3 regions of the Streptomyces sp. NBC_01166 genome follow, and region 3 is predicted to be linked to each of the others. Evidence: riboswitches for the same ligand, from Rfam matches in the RefSeq annotation. Region 3 holds a riboswitch; each other region holds the start of a gene.
What was found. Region 3 has a riboswitch for ZMP and ZTP ahead of OG379_RS02410 (bifunctional 5,10-methylenetetrahydrofolate dehydrogenase/5,10-methenyltetrahydrofolate cyclohydrolase). Riboswitches for the same ligand answer to the same signal wherever they lie in the genome.

Region 1 (7,450 bases), 710 kb from region 3:
GAGCGGCTCGGGCAGATCTGCGGCCTGCTGCGGCAGCACGGGCTGACACCGCAGGTCCGTCCCTCCCCGATGATCCCGGAAGACATCCGGACGTTCATGGTCCATGCGACGCGGTAAGGGCCGGCGGGCCACGGCATCAGCCGTGGCCCGTGCCGTCGGCGCACGCGCCGAGAAGTGGCGCGCCGTCCTGCGGCTCCTGCCCCATGCGGGACGCGGCATCGTCGTGGCCTCCGTCCTGGCCAACACGGCGATCGGGCTGTTGCCCCTGGGCTTCGTCGTGGCCATGAGCGTGCTGATCGGACGCATTCCCGGCGCGGCGGCTCCGGGGGCCGGCTGGCCGCCACTGGTCGCGGCCCTCCTCGTCGCCTGCGGCACCTTCGCGGTTCAGCAGTGCCTTGTGCCGTTCCAGACCGCCCTGGGGGAGATCGCGGCTCGGCGGGTGGACGGATACTGCATCCACCGCCTCATGAGCGCGGCGCTGCGGGACGCTCCTCTGTCCGCGCTGGACCGTCCCGACATGCTCGACATCCTTGCCGACTCCCGGGCCGCGCTCGACCGGGCGATGCCTACTCCGGGAGAGGCGATCGCCGGGGTGCTGGCGCTCGTCGCGCGCTACGGCCAGCTGGTGGGCGCCGTCCTGCTCGCCGCGGTCACCCTGTCACCGGTCGCGGGCGGGGTCCTGGCCATGACCGCGCTCGTCACGCGCTTCGGGCAGCGCGGCTCCCTGGGACGGTTCGCGAAGGTCTGGCAAGGCCTTGCCGGGCGCCGGCGCGCCATGACGTACGTGCGTACCTACGCCTCGTCGGAGTCGGCGGCCAAGGACATCCGTGTTCTCGGCCTGGTGGAATGGCTGCGAGCCAGGGAACGCTCCGAGGCCCGCGCCTATCTGGGCTCCCTCTGGGCGGGACGCCGCCGCATCCTGCTGCGCCCCTTCATCGGCTTCGCGGCGCTCGGCATGCTGGGCGGCTGCGCCTCACTCGTGCTTCTGGCCCGATCAGCCGCCGCCGGCGAACTGTCGGTGCTGGAACTGGCGGTGGCGATCCAGACCATCACCATCCCGATCCGCTTCGGGGTCTTCTTCCCGGAGAGCGATGCCCAGACCCAGTACGGACTGCAGGGGTACCACGCGCTGAGCCGGTTCGAGGAGAGCGCCGCACAGATGCGCCCCGGGAGCGCCGGGGGCACGATCGCCGGAGCGGGCCCGGTCGCCCGCGGGGTGAGCTTCCAGGACGTGCGGTTCGGTTACGGGCCTGATGCCCCCGAAGTGCTGCGCGGACTGGATCTCGGTCTGCCTGCGGGGACCTCGACGGCCATCGTGGGCCTGAGCGGCGGAGGGAAGACCACCCTGGTGAAACTGCTGGCAAGGTTCTACGACCCCTCCTCCGGCCGGATCACCGTCGATGACCGGCCCCTCACAGAGCTCGATCCGCGGGAATGGCAGTCCCGGCTTTCGGTGATCTTCCAGGACTTCGTGCGCTACGAGCTGAGCGCCGCGGCCAACATCGCCCTCGGCGCGCCCCGGTGGGCCGACGACACGGACGGCATCCGCGAGGCGGCTGAACGCGCCGGCGTCCTCGACGCCCTGGAGCGGCTGCCGGACGGACTGTCCACGGTCCTGTCCCGCGGATACCGCGGCGGCCGTGATCTCTCCGGCGGCCAGTGGCAGCGCGTCGCCCTGGCACGCGCCCTCTTCGCCGTACGCCACGGAGCCTCGCTGCTGGTGCTGGACGAGCCCACCGCACAGCTCGACGCCCGCGCCGAGGTGGAGTTCTTCGACCGCTTCCTGGAGACGGTGAAGGGGGTCACCAGCGTGATCATCTCGCATCGGTTCTCGACCGTCCGCAAGGCCGACCAGATCCTTGTCCTAGAGGACGGACGGATCGTGGAGCGCGGCAGCCACCAGGAGTTGATGGCTGCCAGGGGAAGCTACGAGCGGCTGTTCCGTCTCCAGGCACGCCGGTTCGCCGCGCACGACGTGGACGGCAGGACAGCACCGTGAGGACCACGGTGCTCGCAGCCGGCCGGCTGCTGGTCCTCGGATGGCGGCTCGACGCACGTCGCCTCGTGACGGCGGCCGCACTGCTGCTGGTCGGGCTGTCGGCCACCCCGCTGGTCGCCGGACTGCTCAGAACACTCATGGACGACACGCTCGCCGGCGACGGCGGTCGTGCCACCGCGGTGGCCGTGGCCATCGGCCTGCTTCTCGTATTCGAGTTGACCATGAGCCATTTCGCCCATCTGTACTACTTCGAGGTGGGTGAACTGGTCGAGGCGGCTCTGCACGAGGATGTGCTCGACATATCCAACGGCACCCCTGGCATCGGTCACTTCGACTTACCCGGATTCACCGAGACCCTCACCGTCGTACGGGAGGATCTCGCACGGACCCGGCACGCCCTGGAGAGCGTGCTGCAGCTCGGCGGACTGGGAGTGCAGACCGCGGTCACGATCGTCGTTCTGAGCACGGTGGACCCCTGGCTGATGCTCCTGCCCGCCGCCGTCGTGCCCCCGGTGCTCATCAGCAACCGGGCACAGAACATCATCGAGAGGGCCAAGGAACGCGGCGCCGCGGCCAGTCGGCTCAGTACGCATCTCCTCGATGTGGCCACCAGCGGTGACTCCATGAAGGAGGTGCGTCTGTGCCACGCCGAGGACCGCATCCTCCAGCTTCAGCAGGACGCCTGGGCGTCCGCGACGAAGGAGCGCCGGACGGCGCACCTTCGCGCCGCGGGTTCGCGCGCCGCGGGGCAGCTGCTGTTCGCCCTGGTGTACTCGGGAGCTGTGCTGCTGGTCATCGGGCAGGCCGTGCACGGTGCGGCGAGCGTCGGCGACGTCCTCCTGGTCGTCACCCTCGCCGCGCAGGTCAGTATCCAGGTGACCAACGCCCTGGTTCTGCTGGCCACGCTCCAGGGGGCCGGGCGGACCTTCGGACGCATCGCGGAGCTGGCGGGCTTCTCGGTGCCGGACGACTCGCCGCGGCCCGCCGGCACCGCTCCCGTTCCCCTGCGGATGACCGACGGCATCCGGTTCGACAACGTGTCCTTCGCCTACCCCGGCACCGGCACGCCTGTGCTGGACGGCGTGTCCTTCGTCATCCCGGCCGGTACGTCCGTCGCCGTGGTCGGTGAGAACGGCGCCGGTAAGAGCACTCTGGTGAAACTGCTGTGCGGGCTGTACCGGCCGACGGGCGGACGCATCCTCGTCGACGGTGTGGATCTGTGGTCCATGCCGCCCGACCGCTGGCGGTCCAGGGTGGCCATGCTGTTCCAGGACTTCTCCAAGCTGGAACTGCGACTGAGGGAGAACGTCGGCATCGGCCACCTGCCGGACCTGGACGACGACGCGGTCCTCGGCGAGGTGCTCGGGCGTGCGCACGCCGGGCCGATCGTCGCCCGGGTCCCCGGAGGGGTCGACGGACTGGTCGGCCATGCGTACGGCGACGGGGCCGAACTGTCCGGAGGTCAGTGGCAGACCCTGGCACTCGCCCGGGCCATGATGCGCGCCGATCCCCTCGTCCTGGCGCTCGACGAACCTGCCGCAGCTCTGGACGCGATGGCCGAGCACGCCCTGTTCGACCGTTTCGTCGCATCGGCCGAGGCCGCGGCCTCCCGGGCGGGCTCAGTCACACTCTTCGTCTCCCACCGTCTGTCCACCGTGCGGACGGCCGACCGCATCGTGGTCCTCAGGAAGGGCACGGTCCTCGAATACGGGGCGCACCCCGACCTGGTCGCTGCGGGCGGCCTCTACGCCGAGCTCTACAGCCTTCAGGCCCGGGCGTACGACGACCTCGGGCCCGACGGCGCTCAGTGATGGAAGAGCCGAAGACCGGTGTGCGCGAGCGCGATGCCCTGCTCGCGGCAGGCTGCCTCGACCTCGTCGGACCGGATGGAGCCGCCCGGTTCGGCGATGGCGGAGACCCCGTGCCGCTTCGCGTGGTCGACGTTGTCGCGGAAGGGCAGGGCGCCGTCGGAGACGAAGGACACCCCGGTCAGGGCATGCATCCACCGCGCACGCTCCTCCGCGTCCGGCGGGACCGCCGGCGTGCGGAGCACCTGCGCCAGCCTGTTCTCCTCGTCCTTCGTCAGATCGCCCTCGATGAATCGGACCTGCCAGTTGATCCGGTCCTGGCGCCGAAGGCCGGGCTCGAAGTCCAGTGCCCTGACGGCCGGGTGGCGCCGTAGCCACCACGTGTCGGTCTTCGCCCCCGCCAGCCTGGTGCAGTCCACCCGGGACTGCTGGCCGGCGCCGATGCCCAGAGTCATCCCGTCCCGCAGATAGCAGACCGAGTTGGACTGGGTGTAGCGCAGCACCGCGAGGCCCAGGAGCAGGTCGTCCGTCGCCTCGGCGGTGATCTCCCCGTGCCGCAGGGTGAACAGATCCCGGGTGAGGGGGACCGCGTCACGGTCCTGTGTCAGACGGAGCCCGGACACCTCGCGGGTCTCCCGCCGCGGCGGTACGGCAGTGCTGTCGGCCTCCAGGACCAGGAAGCGGCCGTTCTTCTTCTTGCTCAGCTTGTCGACCGTGCCAGGGGCGTAGCCGGGAGCGATGACCCCGTCGCAGATCACCCGGGCCAGCAGGTCGGCCAGTTCGTCGTCGATGGGGTGGGAGACGGCGGCGAAGTCCCCGTACGAGGACTTGGGGTCGGCGTCGCGGGCGCGGAGGTAGGCGCCGGTGAGTGCGCCGACCGACGTGTCGCCGAGCTGGTACAGATCCCTGACGACCTCGTCCAGCGGGCCGTCCACGGCGGCGCCTGCCGGGGACACGTGCTTGAACGAGGCGGCGGCCGGCTTGCCCAGAGCCGCGCTCGCCTCACTGACGAGCCGCCAGGCGTTGAGCGCGTCCAGCAGGTTGATGTAGGAGGGCACGCCGTTCAGCAGCCGTACGGGCCACTGCCCGGACCGCGTCGGTGCCACCTCGGCGAGACGCTGCTGCGGATTGATCCCATAGCGAAGTTCCACGTCATGACTCCCTCGGAAGGACATCGTTGACGGGAACACCCAGGCGGACGGCGTTCGCATCTGTGCGTACAGCAGCCGTTCCCCGGTGGTTGTCCACCTTCGCCAGTCGCGGCCTTCGGTAACGGTACAGGGACGACAGGAGTTGATCAATGGCCCGACAACCAGTGAGACGGGTGAGACGTGTTTCCGGTCCGACAGTAATTCCCAAGGAATGTTCAAGTCGCCTGGTAGAACCAGAGTTGACGCGCGTTGACCCTGCGGCCGTCGCGCAGTTCCGCTGATCACCGATCCGATACCGGTACTTGACAACTACTCACGGATCCCGGTGATATCGATGAGCACGACGGACCTGACCGAAGCCGTCGACCGTGGGACACGAACGATGGGGGACGACGTGTTTGTGCCGGCTTCTGACTGAATCGACAGCGCGGATATCCCATCGGCGACGAGGCCGCTACGGAAGACCGCGATCACCCTTCACTCCTCCCGGGGGCGGCGCACCCCCCGAAACGGGCATGTCATGACAGGTCGCCCGTTTTCCTGCCGTCAATGTGGACGGCGGTTTCACCCCGCATTCCTCACTGTGTTGACGTGGCGTCCGGTTTTCTCCGCATGTGTGTTCCGTGCTGATCCGGAAAGCGAGACAGGAGCGAAATGAGCACGTATGTTTTTCCGGGTCAGGGATCGCAACGCAAGGGTATGGGGCGTGCGTTGTTCGATGAATTCCCTGATATCACCGAGCGTGCTGACCGTATCCTCGGCTATTCGGTCAAGAAGCTGTGCACCGAGAATCCGAACCAACTCCAGAACGAGACGCAGTACACGCAGCCGGCGGTCTACGTCGTCAACACGCTGACGTATCTGAAGCGCACCAAGGAGACAGGACAGGTCCCGGAGTACGTGGCCGGCCACAGCCTCGGCGAGTACAACGCCCTGCTGGCCGCCGGGGTGCTGGACTTCGAGACGGGTCTGCGGCTGGTCCGGAAGCGGGGCGCGGCCATGGGCCGCATCGAAGGCGGCGGCATGGCGGCGGTCACCGGCCTCGACCGCGAGCAGGTGTCACAGCTGCTGGACCGGCACGAACTCACCGACATCGAGGTGGCGAACGACAACGCGCCCACGCAGGTGGTCGTGTCCGGCCTGAAGCCGGCGATCGCAGCGGCACGGGACGTCTTCACCTCTCTTCCCGGCGACGTGGGATTCACCGAACTCCGGACGAGCGGCGCCTTCCACAGCCGGCAGATGGCTCCGGCGCGGGCGGAGTTCGCCCAGTACCTCGCCGACACGTCACCGCGCTTCCGCGCGCCGACGATTCCCGTCATCGCGAACGTCGACGCCAAGGCGTACGACCTCGCCCGGGTCGAGACGTGTCTCACCGAACAGATCACCCAGCCCGTGCGCTGGGTGGAGACCATCCGCCACCTGCTTTCCGTCGGCCAGGAGGAGTTCGTGGAGGTGGGGACGGGGCGCGTGCTGACTTCCCTGATCGAACGCATCCGGGACGCGGCCGGGAGCGACTGAGAGCGCCGGGGCCGTGGCCGTGAGCGAGTGGCTTGGACGAGAGGGGACAAGGATGAGGTCTGCCGGGATCGAAGCGATGAACGTGTTCGGCGGCACTGCGTATTTGGACGTCATGCGGCTGGTCGACCACCGCCGGCTGGACAGGGCACGCTTCGAGAACCTGCTCATGCGACAGAAGACGGTGGCTCTGCCGTGCGAGGATCCGGTCACGTTCGCCGTCAACGCCGCCAAACCGATCGTCGACGCGCTGACCGATGCCGAACGGGCGCGGATCGAAATGGTGATCACCTGCACCGAATCGGGTATCGACTTCGGGAAGTCGCTGAGCACCTATGTGCACCATCACCTCGGACTGAGCCGCAACTGCCGGCTGTTCGAGATCAAGAACGCGTGCTACTCCGGGACCGCGGGCTTCCAGACGGCCGTCAACTTCGTCCTCTCGCAGGCGTCACCCGGTGCGAAGGCGCTGGTCGTCACCACCGACATCTCCCGGTTCACCGTGGTGGACGGCGGTGACGCGCTGACCGAGGACTGGTCCTTCGCGGAGCCCAGTTCCGGGGCCGGCGCCGTAGCCATGCTCGTCAGCGACACGCCGACGGTCTTCGAGGTGGACGCCGGGGCCAACGGCTACTACGGGCACGAGGTGATGGACACCTGCCGGCCCACGGCCGACAGCGAGGCGGGCGACGCCGACCTGTCGCTTCTCTCCTACCTGGACTGCTGCGAGCAGACATTCCTCGAATATCAGCGTCGGGTGGCCGACGCCGATTACCGCGCGACGTTCCATCACCTCGCCTTCCACACACCGTTCGGCGGAATGGTGAAGGGCGCGCACCGCACCATGATGAGGAAGATGTCGAAGTCCTCCCGGGCCGAGGTCGAGAGCGACTTCCTGGAGCGGGTGGAGCCGGGAATCCGCTACTGCCAGCGCACCGGAAACATCATGGGCGGAACCGTCTTCCTCTCATTGG
Region 2 (7,450 bases), 5.2 Mb from region 3:
GTGACGGGGTGGCGGCCGAGGAGGAAGGGCTCGATCTCCACCTGCCACTGTGCGCCCCGCCGGTCGTCGCGCAGATCCACGGTGCCGGCCGGTATCCGGACCATGCAGGAGGCCGTCTCGTCGTCGGTGGGCATGTTCACGCGGTGGGCCTTCCGGTACGGGAGAGCCGAAGTGCCCCCGCGCACACGCTAATCGGTCATCGGCCGAGCCTGCGGACGGGCTCGCCGTCGAGGTAGGCGCGGATGTCCTCGACCGCGTCCCCGTAGTACGCCGCGTAGTTGGCCTGCGACACGTAACCCAGGTGCGGTGTCGCCAGGAGGCGCGGTGCGCTGCGCATCGGGTGGTCCGCCGGGAGCGGCTCGACGTCGAACACATCGACGCCCGCGCCCGCGATGGCCCCTCGGCGCAGTACGTCGAGCAGAGCCTCCTGGTCGACGATCGCCGCCCGGGAGGTGTTGACCAGGAAGCTGCCGGGCCGCATCAGTCCGAGCTCCCTCGCTCCCAGCAGGCCACGCGTACGCTCGCTCAGCACCAGGTGCACGGAGACGAAGTCGCTGGTCTCCAGCAGTTCTTCCTTGGAGGCGGCGAGGCCCACCCCGGCCTCGTCGGCCCGCTCCGGGGTGAGGTTCCGGCTCCAGGCCACCACGTCCATGCCGAAGGCGCGGCCGACCGCGGCGACCCGGCCGCCGATCTTCCCCAGCCCGAGGATGCCGAGCCTGCGCCCGTGCAGATCGGTCCCGACGGTGGACTGCCAGGGTCCGCCCTCGCGGAGGGAGTTGGCCTCGGTGACGAGGCCCCGCGCCAGTCCGAGCAGGAGTGCCCAGGTGAGCTCGACGGGCGGGGTCGCCGTGCTGGCGGTGCCGCAGACGGTGACCCCGTGGCGTTCGGCGGCTGCGTAGTCGATGGAGGTGTTGCGCATGCCGGAGGCGACGATCAGGCGGAGCCGGGGCAGCCGCTCGATCAGCGTCGCGGGGAACGGCACGCGCTCCCGGAGGGTGACGACGATGTCGAACCCGGCCAGCCGGGCGGCCAGTTCGTCCTCCGTGGCGCAGTGCTCGGCGAAGCTGACCACGTCGATGTCGTCGGCGACGGGTGACCAGTCGGCGGCGGTGGCTGCCACGGACTGGTAGTCGTCGAGCACGGCACAGCGGAGCTTCATGGTGGCTTCCCCTTCGGCGGTACGGGTACTGGCCCTGCGGCAGCACCGGGGAATCTACCGGCCGCGTCCCGGGCTCACGCGTCCAGCCAGGCCTCCCTGTTCCGCGCGACGTCGTAGACCCTCTCCACCTGGGTGGGGGTGAACACGCCCGTCAGCGGGGCGAGGACGGACACCTGGCGTTCCCGGCAGACGCGGACGCCGGCCGGTGTGGAGGCCACTTCCAGCGCCGTGACGCCGGTGAACACCAGCACGGTCTGTACGGGCACGTCGAAGGCGCAGTAAGCCTCCAGCGCGGCCCGGGCCCGCCGGGCGCCCGGTTGGCCGTCGAGCTCGTACGGCTGCGGGGCGCCGTCGTCGGTCCGCAGGGTTCCGTCGCCGATCCGCACCGATGCCCCGGGGCGGTGATCGGTGCTCACGGCGAACACGCCGCCGGGCCCGATGAGCAGGTGCCCGATCTCCGTGCCGTCCGGCAGCGGCACGGAGTGCAGGACTCTCCAGCCGTGCCGGGTCAGCCGCTTGAGCTCGGCCCCGACCCGCCGCTCCCCCGCGAGGGCACCACGCCGCGGGTCCGCGTCCTTGTGCCGCCGCAGTGCCCCGGTGGCGGCCCGTACGAGCGCGCCGGTCCCGGATTCGCCGAGCTGCTCGCGGAGTCCGGCGCCCGGCCGACGCGATGCGAGGTCGGTCGCGGGGGTCAGCGCGGGGAGGACGGCCGGCCTCCGGCGCGGCTCCGGCCCCGGCTCCGGACCGGCCACCGGATCCGGCACGGGCGTCACCTCCGGCGCAGGTACCACTTCCGGCGCGAGCACCACCTCCGGCGCAGGCGCCGCCTCCACCGCAGGCGACGGCCCCCGCACGGGCGGCGCCTCCTGCGCGGCCCCCCGCTTCCGCATCCCCCGCATGGGCGGGATCCGCGGGACCGGAGGCGGCGCGGGCGGGGTCTGCGGCCCGGCCGGTGCCTCCTCGCCGACGAGGGCCGGCAGGTCCGGGACCTGGCGCGCGAGCGCGTCGGCCACGGCGTCGCGATAGCGCGGGTGAAGGACGGTGATCGTGCCGCTGCCCCGGTCCGCCCATCCGATCGCGGTGCCGTCCGGCAGGTTCACATAGAGCCGGTCGTGCCCGAAGAGCTGCCATGACGTGACCTTGAGATCCTGCATCGTGCCCCCTCTGTTCACCCCGCCGACGTCCTTGCTCCCCCAGCCTGTACGGCTGGTCGGCCCCCGCACAGGGCGCAGAGCGGGCGCGCGGAGTCGGGAGCACGGCGTTCCGGAGCAGTCCGGGCCCTGTGTGCCCCGGACTGCTCCGGCGCCCCGGTCAGGCCAGGGGGAGACCCGGCGCCGGATAGGCCTCCATCATGGTCCTCACTTCGTCCCTGACCTTGGAAACGGTCGTTTCATCACCTGTACGAGCGGCATCGACCACAAGATCGATCCACTGCGCGACCACTCCCATCTCGGAGGCGGGGATGGACCGGGACGTCAGGGCGGGGGTGCCGATACGGATGCCGGACGGGTCGAAGGGCTTACGGGGGTCGTACGGAACGGTGTTGTAGTTGACGACGATCCCGGCCCGGTCGAGCGCCTTGGCCGCGATCTTCCCGGAGACGCCCTTGCCCGTGAGGTCGGCCAGCAGCAGATGGTTGTCCGTACCCCCGGAGACGAGGTCGAAGCCGCGTGCCGCGAGTTCCTCGCCCAGCGCACGGGCGTTGGCGACGACCTGGTGGGCGTAGGCCGCGAAGTCCGCCCCGGCCGCCTCCTTCAGCGCGACGGCGATGGCGGCGGTCGTCTGGTTGTGCGGGCCGCCCTGGAGGCCGGGGAAGACGGCGCGGTCGACGGCCTTGGCGTGCTCGGCCCGGGTCAGCAGCATCGCCCCGCGCGGCCCCCGGAGGGTCTTGTGGGTGGTCGTCGACACCACGTCGGCGTACGGGGCGGGCGACGGGTGCGCGCCTCCGGCGATCAGTCCGGCGATATGGGCGACGTCGGCCACCAGCACCGCACCGACCTCGCGGGCGATCTCCGCGAAGCCGGCGAAGTCGATCACCCGGGGCACGGCGGTGCCGCCGCAGAAGATGAGTTTGGGCCGTTCGGCACGCGCCAGGTCCCGTACCTCGTCCAGGTCGATGCGCCCGGTGTCGCGCCGCACGCCGTAGCGCACGCCCCGGAACCACGTACCGGTGGCCGAGACGCCCCAGCCGTGGGTGAGGTGACCGCCCATCGGCAGCGACATCCCGAGGACGGTGTCGCCGGGCTCCAGGAACGCCAGGTAGACGGCGAGGTTGGCCGGGGAGCCGGAGTAGGGCTGGACGTTGGCGTGGTCCATCCCGAACAGCGCCTTGGCCCGCTCGACGGCGAGGGTCTCCACCTGGTCGATGACCTGCTGGCCCTCGTAGTACCGCTTGCCGGGGTAGCCCTCGGAGTACTTGTTCTGCAGGACGGTGCCGGAGGCCTCCAGCACGGCCGCCGATACGTAGTTCTCGCTGGGGATCAGGCGCAGGGTGTCCGCCTGGAGCCGCTCCTCGGCGTCCACCAGGGCGGCGAGTTCCGGATCGGCCGCCGTCAGGGCGGGGCGTGCGGGAGCGGGACGGCGTGCATCGGACGGTTGTACGGCCACGGGTTCCTCCCGGGTCGGTCGCACGGGGCGACGTGGACCCGGACTGCCCAGGCGGACGGCCTCCGGCGATGACTTCCCGGGACGTGCCCGGGGTGTGCCGCTCCCTCGTGGTCGATTCCACGGAGCACCCTTCCGGGTACGCGCCAGTCGCGGCACTCCGCACCTTACTGCGGGGCGGTGCGTTCCGACAGCGTGCGCGCCGGTCGCGGCATCCCGCACCATACCGGCGCCAACATCCGCAAGAACGCGTGAACGGGCATGAAACTGGGCAGCTTCCCGGGGACCTGACGGGGTTCGGCGGTGGGGGGCCGTGATGGAGTCACGTGATCAGTCGGGCATGTCCGAGCCAAGACCCGGGGCCGGGCCGGAGCCGGGACCGGAGCAGACGTGGGGGGCCGGCCGGCCTCCACCGCCTCCCGCCCGGCCTCCGGCAGCCGGCCCGCCGCCCCCGGGGGCGGCGCTGCGGGCCGTCGCCGCCGGACTGCTCAGCCTCTCCGGCCTGGGACTCGGCCACGTCCTGCTGCGCCGCTGGGGCCGGGCGGCGGTGAGCTGGGCCGCGACGGGCGTCCTCCTGCTCGTCGCGCTGCCCGCGGACCCGGGCGGGGTGCCCGCCGCCCTCGTCGCCGCCTATCTCGTGCTGCTCGTCCTCGCGGGAGCCGACGCGGCCCGCATCGCCCTGCGCGCGGACTTCGGCCGGTGGCCCCGGCCCGTCCTGGCAGCGGTGCTCGGGCTGCTCCTGCTGGCCGTCCCGCTCACCGGAACGGTGGCCTACGGCTCCGCGCAGGACGAGGCCGTGGAGCAGGAGCTGCTCGACCGTCTGGAGGAGGGCGACGATCTGGTCGCGAAGGCGGCGGAGAGCTCGTTCGTCCTCTCCGGGCCCGACTACCGCTACGCGCTCACGCTCTACCGGGAACTGGGCGAGGACCACCCCGGATCGCGCGCCGCCGCCCTCGTACCCGGGCGCCTGAAGAGCTATTACGAGGCCGTCGCCACGCCGTACCGCGCGAAGAAGCACTGCGAGGCGGTCGAGCCGCTGACCTATCTGCGCACACTCCCCGGCACGGTGGACCGGAAGCTGCTCGGCGATCTCGCCGGCTGGCCCGACACCCCGCTCGCGGAGTCGTTGTACGGCTGCGGCGTCTCCCGTCTGGCCGGTACGGGGCCTGATTCCGGCAGCAAGGAGCTGGGCACACTGCTGCGCACGTTCCCCGAGTCCTCGCAGGCCGGACAGGTGGGCCCGGCCGTCAGCCGGACGATACGACAGCAGCTCTCCGGCTTGAAGGGCGCCGAGCCCTGCGACGTGACCGATCAGCTGCGGCGGACGAGCACCATGGTCGCGGAGCTCCCCGAGACCTCCGTGCCCTCCCTGGGACGGCAGGCCGACGCGGGCGTACGGGACGGGGTGTACGCCTGCGGCGTGGACGAGTTCAAGGACAAGCGGTTCGCCGAGGCCCGGCAGACCCTGACGGACTTCGCGGACACCTACGAGGAGGACGGGCGCGGGCCGCACGCCCGGGACATCGCCACGGCGGCCGAGATAGCCGAGGTCCGGCCCTCGGCCGGCAGAAGACTGCCCGGGAGCGGCAAGCCAGGTGGCGTCCGCATGGAACTCGTCATCAGCAACGGCGCCCCCAACGACGTCGAGGTGCTCTACACGGGCCCGGTCACCGGCACGGTGAAGCTGAAGGCCTGCGGCAGCTGCGAGCGGTTCAGCAGCGAGGCCACCGGCGCCGCGGGCGCCTGCAGGGCGAGCGGCACCTCGTACCCGAAGACGCGGCTGCGGCTCCCGGCGGGCGACTACCACTTCCTGTACAAGCACGGCTCGGGGGCGACGGCGGCCGCCGACAGTTACGCCTCCGGATCCAGCGTCACGCCGGGCTACTCGTATACGAGTTGCACCTACGTGATCGAGAGGGACCCGTACGGACTGGACCTGCCCACGCTGCCGGAGCCGCTGAAGCCGGCGTCCGCGCACTGAGGACAGCGAGCCTCGGCCGGCGCGGTGACGCGTCAGGCCGAGGTGCGCTTCCGCGTGCCGGGGGACGTCTTCTTCGCCGCGGACTTCTTCGCCGCGGACTTCTTGGCGGTCGGCTTCTCTGCGGTCTTCTCGGGAGCCGTCTTCTTCGCGGCCGTCTTCTTCCCCGCCGTCTTCTTCGGTGCCGTCTTCTTCGACGGGGCCCGTTTCGAGGACGCCCCGCTCTTCTTCGCGCCGCCGCTCCGGCCGGAGCCGATGTGGTGGACGTCCGCGACCTCGCCGCCGTCCTCCCCGTGGGACTCCTTCGCCGCCCGCACGCTGCTCTCCAGCGCCGCCATCAGGTCGATCACCTTGCCCTCGGGCTTCTCGGCCTCCTCCTCCGCGACGGGTTCACCGGCCGCCTTCGCCGCGACCAGCTCCTCGACCGCCTCGCGGTAGTCGTCGTGGAGGGTGTCCATGTCGGCGTCACCGAGGGTGTTCATCAGCGCGTCCGCCAGGTCCAGCTCGGCGTCGCGGACCTTGACACCGGAGTCCGGCGCGACGCCCTCCGGCGCGCGGATCTCGTCCGGCCACAGGAGGCCGTGCATCGCGATCACGTCGTCGACCACCCGCAGCATGCCGAGCCGTTCCCGCCCGCGCAGCGCGTACTTCGCGACGGCGACCTTGCCGCTGCGCCTGAGGGCCTCGCGCAGCAGGGCGTACGGCTTGGCGGCGGGGACACCGTTGGCCGAGAGGTAGTAGGCCGAGTCCAGCTGGAGGGGGTCGATGGCCGAGGACGGCACGAACCCCTCGATCTCGATCGTCTTGGCCGTGGGGAGCGGAAGTGAGGCCAGGTCCTCGTCGGTCACGGGGATCACCGTGCCGTCGGCGTCCTCGTACGCCTTGACGGTCTCGGAGGCCGGCACCTCCTCCTCGTCCAGCTCGCAGACCTTGCGGTAGCGGATCCGGCCGCCGTCCTCGACGTGGATCTGCCGGAAGGAGATCGCGTGGTTCTCCGTGGCGTTCATGAGCTTGACCGGGATGCTGACCAGACCGAACGAGATGGAGCCGTTCCAGATGGACCTCACCGTTCACCCCTTACGCCCGCCACGACCACATTCGTGCGATTTCATGTGATTCTTATCGTATGACGCCGATCACGGAGGTGGAGGGGCGGCGCCTGGCGCTCAGCAATCTCGACAAGGTGCTGTACCCGGCCACCGGTACGACCAAGGGCGAGGTGCTGCACTACTACGCGGCCACGGCGGCGGACGCGATGCTGCCGCACCTGCGCGACCGTCCGCTGTCCTTCCTCCGGTATCCGGACGGGCCGGAGGGGCTGCGCTTCTTCACCAAGAATCCGCCGCCCGGTACGCCCGACTGGGTGCGCACGGCCCCGGTCCCCCGCAGCGACGACCCCGGTGCCCGGCAGGTGCTCGCCCAGGACCTTCCGTCGCTGATGTGGGCGGCGAACCTGGTGGTGGAGTTCCACACCCACCAGTGGCGGCAGGACGCCCCGGCCGTGGCCGACCGGATGGTGTTCGATCTGGATCCCGGGCCGCCCGCAGGGGTCGTCGAGTGCTGCACGGTCGCCCTCTGGCTGCGGGAGCGGCTGGCGGAGGACGGGCTGTCCTCGTACGGGAAGACCTCCGGTTCCAAGGGGCTGCATCTGCTCGTCCCCCTGGGGCCCACCCCCTCCGAGGAGGTGACGGCGTACGCGAAGAGACTGG
Region 3 (7,450 bases):
ACGCGGGCTTCGACGGTGTGGAACTGCACGGTGCCAACGGCTACTTGATCTCCCAGTTCCTCTCGTCGAACGCCAACCTGCGTACGGACACCTACGGCGGTTCGGTGGCCAATCGGATCCGGTTCGCCGTCGAGGCGGTCTCCGCGACGGTGCAGGCGGTCGGGGGCGCGAGGACCGGCATACGCCTGTCCCCGGGCGGCGGCTTCTGGGGCGTCGAGGAGACCGACGCCCTTGAGCTCAACAAGGCGCTGCTTGCCGAGCTGGCGCGGCTGGACCTCGCGTACGTACATCTCGAGGCCACGGTGGACGAAGAAGTGCTGCTGGACCTGAGGCGTGCATGGCCGGGGACCCTGATCATGAATCCTGTGTTCCCGATGGGGCCCAAGCAGACCGGCAGGGCCGAAGCGGACCACTGGCTCGAGCTCGGGGCGGACCTGATCGGCTTCGGCCGCGCGTTCATCGCCAACCCCGACCTCGTGGAGCGGCTGCGTTCCCGGCTGCCGATCGCTCCCGTCGACGAGACCACGTACTACCAGGGCGGCGACGACGGTTACCTGACCTACCCGGCCTACCAGTACACGGCTTGATGCCGCTTACGGGCTGACGGCTTCGACGCGCACCGCCACGTGTCGTTCCGGGGCGGCCGGGCCGGCTCGGCCTTTCAGGAGATGGCCAGGGCCGGGCTGACCACGTAATGCTCCTCGACGGTTCCGTGCGGGAAGGCGTCGGCCAGGATCTTCCGCTCCTCGGCCCAAGTCGCGGACCGAGGACAGTGATCCTCAGCCCCGCCGGCCGCTCTCTCCGGAACAGCAGGTCTGGGCCTCGGCCTACTTCGACTCGACCCGTCCGAACGCGCGGGAACCGGTCGTCAGTGCGTCACACGCCGCCTGCCACGCCGGGTCCCCGGCGTAGAGCCGGGTGCGGAGGTAGGCCCAGGTGAGCCGCTGGACCGCGGCCACCCGCTCGGGGTTCTCGTCCGTGGTCTCGGCGACGTCATATCCGGAGACCCCGCCGAGCCCGTGCTCCGCGTCGAACAGGGTGAGCAGTGTCTTGGAGCCCGAGGAGAGGACGTACGCATCCGTGTGCCATTCCGGGCCCCGGACCGTCAGATGGGGCGAAGCGTCCTTCTCGCCGACGACCACGAGCGTGGGTGTCGTCATCGTGGAGAAGTCCGTGGTCGAGGCGAAGGGGAGATTCTCGGCCGCGTAATCGGTGAGGGCGTCCCCACCCCTGCCGGGTGCCGCCAGCAGTACGCCCGCCTTGATCCGGGGATCGGCCAGAGCAACTTCCGCTCCGTCGTCGGGATCGGTGATCCGGGCTCCCAGCAGCACACTCGCGGTGTGCCCGCCCATCGAGTGCCCGGCCGCGGCGACCCTGGTCCGGTCCAGTCGCCCGAGGAGCTGCGGGACGGCGGCCTCGATCGCGTCGAGCTGGTCGAGGACGCTGCTCATGTCCTCGGCCCGCGAACGCCAGTACAGGGGCGCGCCGGGGGTGTCGGGATCGAGGTTCAGTGTCCTCGAGCTCAGATGAGTCGGCTGGATCACGGCGAACCCGTGTGACGCCCAGAAGTTCACAAGAGGGGCGTAACCATTCAGTGAGGAGAGGTGGTTCGAGGGGCCCTGCCCGTGCGAGAGGAGGGTGACCGGCAGGGCGCTCCCGCTCATGGGTGCGGAGACCCGCACCTCCAGATCCACAGCGCGTCCCGGAGCCGACAGCACCACCGGACTGACCGACAGGACGGGGGCGGGGGAGCCGAAAGCATCCGCCGCGTGGGTCGATTCACTCATGTGCATGTCCATTCAAAATCGATGCAATGGCCTCCGCCGCAGGTCCGGTCCGCCGGGCGTGGGCGGGCAGAGGCATCCGGTCGCAGCTCCACTGAAACCGGACCGCTGTTCCGATTAGAATACGGAGCAGCGTTCCGCTTTGTCAACGACGGTCCGGGGAGAGCGTGGTGGTGCTGCGGCCGACGGCGGCTGCCGCGATTCCCGGGCCACATGTCCTTCGACGTGGGTGAGAACTGGGCGGCGCACGGTGGCGCCGACACGCACGACGTGGTTGATCGAACCGCCGGGCAGGGCGACTCGGCCCCGGCATCGTGCACGATGCCACCTCGGCGCCTCGACGGAAACGCGGCCTCCGGCCGGCGTGATCCAAGCATGCGGGGGCACACGTGTTCCAACAACAGAAGGAGCAACGTCATGCTGGGTATAGCCGCGGCAGTACTGTTCTTCATCGCCTTTCTGATCAACGCCGCCGACATAGCGACGAATGACATCTTCGCCTCGACGAATGTCATGCTCATCGGCCTCCTCCTGCTGGCTCTGCACGTCGCAGGCATCGGTAACGGGCGGCGCGCCGGCCGGCGATGACCGTCGCCCCGGGTGCTCGCCCGCCCGGGGCGGCGCACGCGGGGGCCGGGCGCCGGGGACAATGCCCCCATGCGTATCCGCCCCGTGAACGTCGAAGAGCTTCCGCTGCTCCAGGGCATCGAGCGAGCCGCCGGACAGTGCTTCCGTGACATCGGCATGCCCGAGATCGCCGAGGACGAGCCACTCCCGGTCGGTGAACTGGCGCGCTACCTGAGGGACGGGACGGCCTGGGTCGCCGTCGATCCGGCGGACGCTCCAGTGGCCTACCTCATCGCTGAACACGTGGACGGGAACCTCCACGTCGAGCAGGTGTCCGTCCACCCGGATCAGGCACGTCGCGCTGTCGGACGCGGGTTGCTGGACCATCTCGCCGGTCACGCGGCGGCCTGCGGCGCGCCGGCCCTCACCCTGACCACGTTCGCCGATGTCCCCTGGAACGCTCCCTATTACGCGCGCTGCGGCTTCCACCCGCTCGACGACAGCGAGATCGGCCCCGGCCTGCGGGAAATCCGCAGGCAGGAAGCCGCTCACGGCCTGGACCGATGGCCAAGGGTCTGCATGCGCAGAGACCTGTGAGGCGGTGCGCCCGGAACTGCGCGGGGGCGCCCCGTCGTACGACGGATACCAGGTCCACGGGCCCGCAGGCTCGGCCGAGCAGCAGTGCGCACGGCTTCGCGCACCTTCAGGTTTCAGCACCTGTTCGGGATTCCGGGAGGTGTCCGGTGTGTTGTGTGGGGCACGTCAGGAGCATTCACCGTTCGCAGGCCGTCCTGATCGAGGACACCGAACGGGAGCGAGGCGTCCGCTACAGTGCTCCGTGGGCCGTGACTGGCGCTGAGGTGGAGCACCACCGGGGAGCGGTCCGACGGGAAGTCGATGCCGTGCGCCTGGGCGATTGGTCAGCAACGCCTGGAGGGCAACGATGACTCCGACTCAGTCGGCCCAGCTCATGGATGGCACCAGCCTCGCCGCACGCGTCGTCGAAGAGGCCGCTGCCAAGGCGGCCGAGATCGCAGGGCGCACGGGAACCAGCCCCTGTCTGGCGACGGTGCTGGTCGGGGAGGACCCCGCCTCGGTCACGTATGTCCGCATGAAACGAGCCCGCTGCGCCAAGGCCGGCATCCGGTCCCGGCTCATCGGACTGCCGGCCGGGACCACGACCGCCGCACTGGTCGACGTCCTCACGTCCCTTTCGGAGGATCCGGAAATCCACGGCATCCTGCTCCAGCATCCTTGCGGCCCGCACATCGACGAGCGAACGGCGTTCGAGGCCATCGCCCCGGAGAAGGATGTCGACGGGGTCACCATGGATTCCTTCGCCTCGATGAGCTTCGCTCTGCCAGGATTCGTGTCCTGCACTCCCGGCGGGATCATGCGGTTGCTGGAGGCGTACGACGTCGAGCTCGCGGGCAAGCACGCTGTCGTGGTCGGGCGCAGTGCGATTCTCGGTAAACCGGTCGGGATGCTGCTCCTCGCGAAGGACGCAACGGTGACGTACTGCCACTCCCGCACAGCGGACCTGTCAGCGATCGTCCGGGAAGCGGACATCGTGGTGGCGGCCGTGGGACGCCCCAGGCTGATCCGGGGTGAAGACATCAAGCCCGGCGCCGTGGTGATCGACGCGGGCTACAACGCGGGCAACGTCGGCGACGTGGAGTACGACACCGCTCGCACCCGAGCCGGTCTGATCACTCCGGTGCCCGGCGGCGTGGGCCCGATGACCATCGCGGTCCTGCTCGCGCAGACCGTGGCGGCGGCGGCGAATCAACTAGGAGTCCAGGGGCTCTGAAGGCCGGGGAGCGGACCGCTACAACTCGTCGCCGAACGCCTCTGCCAGTTCACGCCATTCGGCCCGCGGCAGGCCGCTGCCGCCCTCCTCGGCGGTGAGGATCTGGAGTGCCACGTGGTCGGCGCCGGCGTCGAGGTACTCCTGGGTCCGGGCCTTCACCCTCTCGGCGTCACCCAGGGCGAAGAGCGCGTCCAGGAGACGGACGCTGCCGCCGCCGTCGAAGTCGCTCTCCGCGAACCCCAGGCGAAGCAGGTTGTCCGTGTAGTTGGGCAACTGGAGGTACCTCGCCAGCATGTTGCGCGCTGTGGTGTGGGCCCGGTCCGTGTCGGTGTCGAGGACCACCGAGAGTTCCGGGGCGAGCAACGCGTCGGGGCCGAGCGCCGCACGCGCCTCCGCGGTGTGTTCCGCTGTGACGAGATAGGGGTGCGCCCCCAGCGCCCGGTCGGTGGCCAGCTTCAGCATCTTCGGGCCGAGCGCGGCGAGCACCCGGCGTCCCTGGTCCACCGGAGGGTTCGCGGCGTCGAGCGCGTCGAGATAGGCGACCATCTCGCTGTACGGCTTCTTGTACTGCGGCACCATCGGGCCGTGGCTGACGCCCAGGCCGAGCACGAACCGTCCGCGCGTGCTCGCGTCGATCTCGGCGACCCGCGCCGCCACCTCCTCGGCGGAGTGATCCCAGATGCTCAGGATGCCGGTGGCCACGGTGACTGTGCGGGTGGCGGCGACGACAGCCGCGGCGTCGTCGACCGAGGGACTGCCCCCGATCCAGAGAGTGCCGTACTTCAGCTCTTCGAGCTCGGCGGCCGCTTCCGCGATCGCGTCCCTGCCCGCGTCGTCCGTGCGTGACGCGTGCAGCGCACCGCTCCAGATGCCGACCCGTCCGAATGTCTCACGCGTCTCAGAAGTCATGGTGATGTCAACAGCCACCTGAACCCGCTATTCCCCGCCGGCCAGGAATTCACTCGAACGGGGGGCAGGGTGGGGTGGCGTCGTGGAGGGCCCAGGGCTTCCTCGGGAGCGACCGTTACGCGTACGTTCATCATGTCCTTGCTGTGGGGCCTCGTGCGGGCCGAATCCCCAGGATTGGCTTCGCGGCGTCCAGTTCGACGCAACAGACGAGGCATACATGTCCCTGAGGCACGCAGTCGCCGGCCTGGCCCTTCTGCCCGCGCTCACTGTCCCAACGACCGCGCAGGCGGCCACGGCTCCCCACGAGCACGAACCGGTTCGCAGGGCGGCCTTCGACCTGCAGGCCCACCGCGGAGGCCTCGGACTGACCACGGAGGCGTCCCTCGAGGGCTTCGCCAAAGCGATACGCATGGGCGTCAGCACTCTGGAGCTGGACACCCAGGTCACCAAGGACCGGAAGGTGGTGGTGACTCACGACCGTCAGGTCAGTGCCCACAAGTGCGAGGACACCGGCCCGCTCACACCCGGCGACCTGATGTACCCGTATGTCGGCAAGTACATCAAGGACCTGACACTCGCACAGATCAAGAGCATGGACTGCGGCTTCCGGCAGCTGCCCGGTTTTCCTGAGCAGGAACAGATCAAGGGCCACCGCATGGTCGAACTGAAGGATGTCCTCGGCCTGGTGAAGAGCTACGGCGCCAAGCGGATCAAGCTGAACATCGAGACGAAGGTGGAGGCCGGGGCGCCGGAACAGACCGCTCCGCGCAAGCTGTTCGTGCGCCGCGTCCACGAGGAGATCCGCCGGTCGGGCATCGGCAAGCAGGTGTCCGTCCAGTCCTTCGACTGGGGGGCGCTCAAGGAGATGCACGAGCTCGCGCCCGCCTACCCCCTGGTGGCACTGACGAACTACGACTTCCTCGAAGTGGGGAAGCCCGGCGCTTCCCCCTGGCTCGGCGGCATCGACGCCGATGACTACGACGGTGACTTCGTGAGGGCAGCGGCGTCGGTTCCCGGGGTGACCGCGCTGTCCCCGAACTACGGATTCCCGCAGAACGGAACCGTCGCGGACCCCGGCTTCCGGTTCTACCCCGACAGGAAGATGATCCGGGACGCGCACCGGCGCGGACTGGAGGTCATCCCCTGGACCTGTGACGACCCGGCCACCGTCGAGGCGCTCATGGACATGGGCATCGACGGAATCATCACCGACTACCCCGACCGCGTACGGGACATCATGGCCGCTCGTGGCATGCCTCTGCCCAGGGCCTACCCGGCGCCGCGTCACTGACGACGCCGGGCGGAGACGGATCCGCTACGTGCCCGGCCGGCCGCTCGTGTTCCCGTTCCGCAGCACTCCCGCGAGGAGGAGAGCGAGCAGCCCGGCGAGTGGCACCACCAGGAGGCCCACCCGGAGACTCGTGGCGTCGGTGACCAGCCCGACGATCGGGGGCGAGGCCAGGAAGCCCAGGCGCATGAGCCAGGAGACGATGGCCAGTCCCGAGCCGGGCTTGAGGCCGGGCAGTTCATCGGCTTCGTGCATGGCCGCGGGCACGAGTGTCGCCACGCCGAACCCGGCCGCGGCGAAACCAAGGATCGTGCCGGGTACCGAGGGCACCGCCAGCGCGAGGCCCATGCCGGCTGCCGTGATCAGGCCGCCTGCCCGTGCCACGGTGCGCTGGCCGAACCGGTCGACGAGCCGGTCGCCGATGATGCGGCCGATGAACTGGGCTCCCACCAGGGCGATGTAGCCGAAGGCCGCCAGAGTGACCGACGCGTGCAGTGATCCGGACAGGTAGAGCGTCGCCCAGGAACTGCCCGCGTCCTCGACGAGGGTCCCGGCCGTGGCGATGAGGACGAGGGCAGCCAGCACGTAGACGGTGCGCCGCCGTGCCGCGGTCTCATGGCCCGCGGCGCGGTCCACGCGGCCGTCGGATTCGGGTGCGGTGGCCGGCTCGCTCTCGGGGCCGGACAGGCAGTACCGCAGAGCCACGCACGCCGCGACCGCGAACACCACGGCAGAGATCGTCAGGTGCTGGCCCCTCGAGAGACCGAGCGCGATCGCGGCGGCGGCCATGGACCCCCCGGCGACGGCGCCGATCGACCAGATCGCGTGGAAGGAATTGATGATGGAGCGTCCGTAGCGGCGCTGCACCCGCAGTCCATGGGCGTTCTGCGCGACATCGGTGACGGCGTCCATCGCGCCGGCCAGGAACAGCGCTCCCGCGAGGAGTGCGACCGAGTCGGCCAGGCCCGCGGCGAGAATGCCCGCGCCGGTCAGCAGAGTGCCCAGCACCGCCGCCCGCGCCGAACCAAGTCTCCGGATGGCGGCGCCCGCCGCGAGACCGGCGGCGATGGCCCCCGCCGGGAAGGCCGCGAC

Region 1: linked by a shared signal. The riboswitch ahead of OG379_RS05420 (phosphoribosylaminoimidazolecarboxamide formyltransferase) and the one ahead of OG379_RS02410 (bifunctional 5,10-methylenetetrahydrofolate dehydrogenase/5,10-methenyltetrahydrofolate cyclohydrolase) in region 3 are both predicted to bind ZMP and ZTP.
Region 2: linked by a shared signal. The riboswitch ahead of glyA (serine hydroxymethyltransferase) and the one ahead of OG379_RS02410 (bifunctional 5,10-methylenetetrahydrofolate dehydrogenase/5,10-methenyltetrahydrofolate cyclohydrolase) in region 3 are both predicted to bind ZMP and ZTP.

What each region holds. Positions count from the first base shown of each region.
Region 1 is NZ_CP108613.1:1,175,459-1,182,908, reverse strand. It holds gene OG379_RS05435 (FkbM family methyltransferase) at 1-117, shown strand, start outside; gene OG379_RS05430 (ABC transporter ATP-binding protein) at 104-1,999, shown strand; gene OG379_RS05425 (ABC transporter ATP-binding protein) at 1,996-3,810, shown strand; gene OG379_RS05420 (phosphoribosylaminoimidazolecarboxamide formyltransferase) at 3,804-5,018, opposite strand; ZMP/ZTP riboswitch at 4,989-5,078, opposite strand; gene fabD (ACP S-malonyltransferase) at 5,613-6,479, shown strand; gene OG379_RS05410 (hydroxymethylglutaryl-CoA synthase family protein) at 6,532-7,450, shown strand, end outside.
Region 2 is NZ_CP108613.1:5,661,472-5,668,921, reverse strand. It holds gene OG379_RS26260 (formylglycine-generating enzyme family protein) at 1-134, opposite strand, end outside; gene OG379_RS26255 (D-2-hydroxyacid dehydrogenase family protein) at 197-1,159, opposite strand; gene OG379_RS26250 (NERD domain-containing protein) at 1,234-2,313, opposite strand; gene glyA (serine hydroxymethyltransferase) at 2,471-3,766, opposite strand; ZMP/ZTP riboswitch at 3,805-3,927, opposite strand; gene OG379_RS26240 (hypothetical protein) at 4,104-5,744, shown strand; gene OG379_RS26235 (Ku protein) at 5,777-6,808, opposite strand; gene ligD (non-homologous end-joining DNA ligase) at 6,868-7,450, shown strand, end outside.
Region 3 is NZ_CP108613.1:464,462-471,911, reverse strand. It holds gene OG379_RS02430 (alkene reductase) at 1-587, shown strand, start outside; gene OG379_RS02425 (alpha/beta hydrolase family protein) at 828-1,787, opposite strand; gene OG379_RS02420 (hypothetical protein) at 2,202-2,372, shown strand; gene OG379_RS02415 (GNAT family N-acetyltransferase) at 2,442-2,948, shown strand; ZMP/ZTP riboswitch at 3,187-3,272, shown strand; gene OG379_RS02410 (bifunctional 5,10-methylenetetrahydrofolate dehydrogenase/5,10-methenyltetrahydrofolate cyclohydrolase) at 3,295-4,161, shown strand; gene OG379_RS02405 (TIGR03620 family F420-dependent LLM class oxidoreductase) at 4,180-5,070, opposite strand; gene OG379_RS02400 (glycerophosphodiester phosphodiesterase family protein) at 5,288-6,361, shown strand; gene OG379_RS02395 (MFS transporter) at 6,386-7,450, opposite strand, start outside.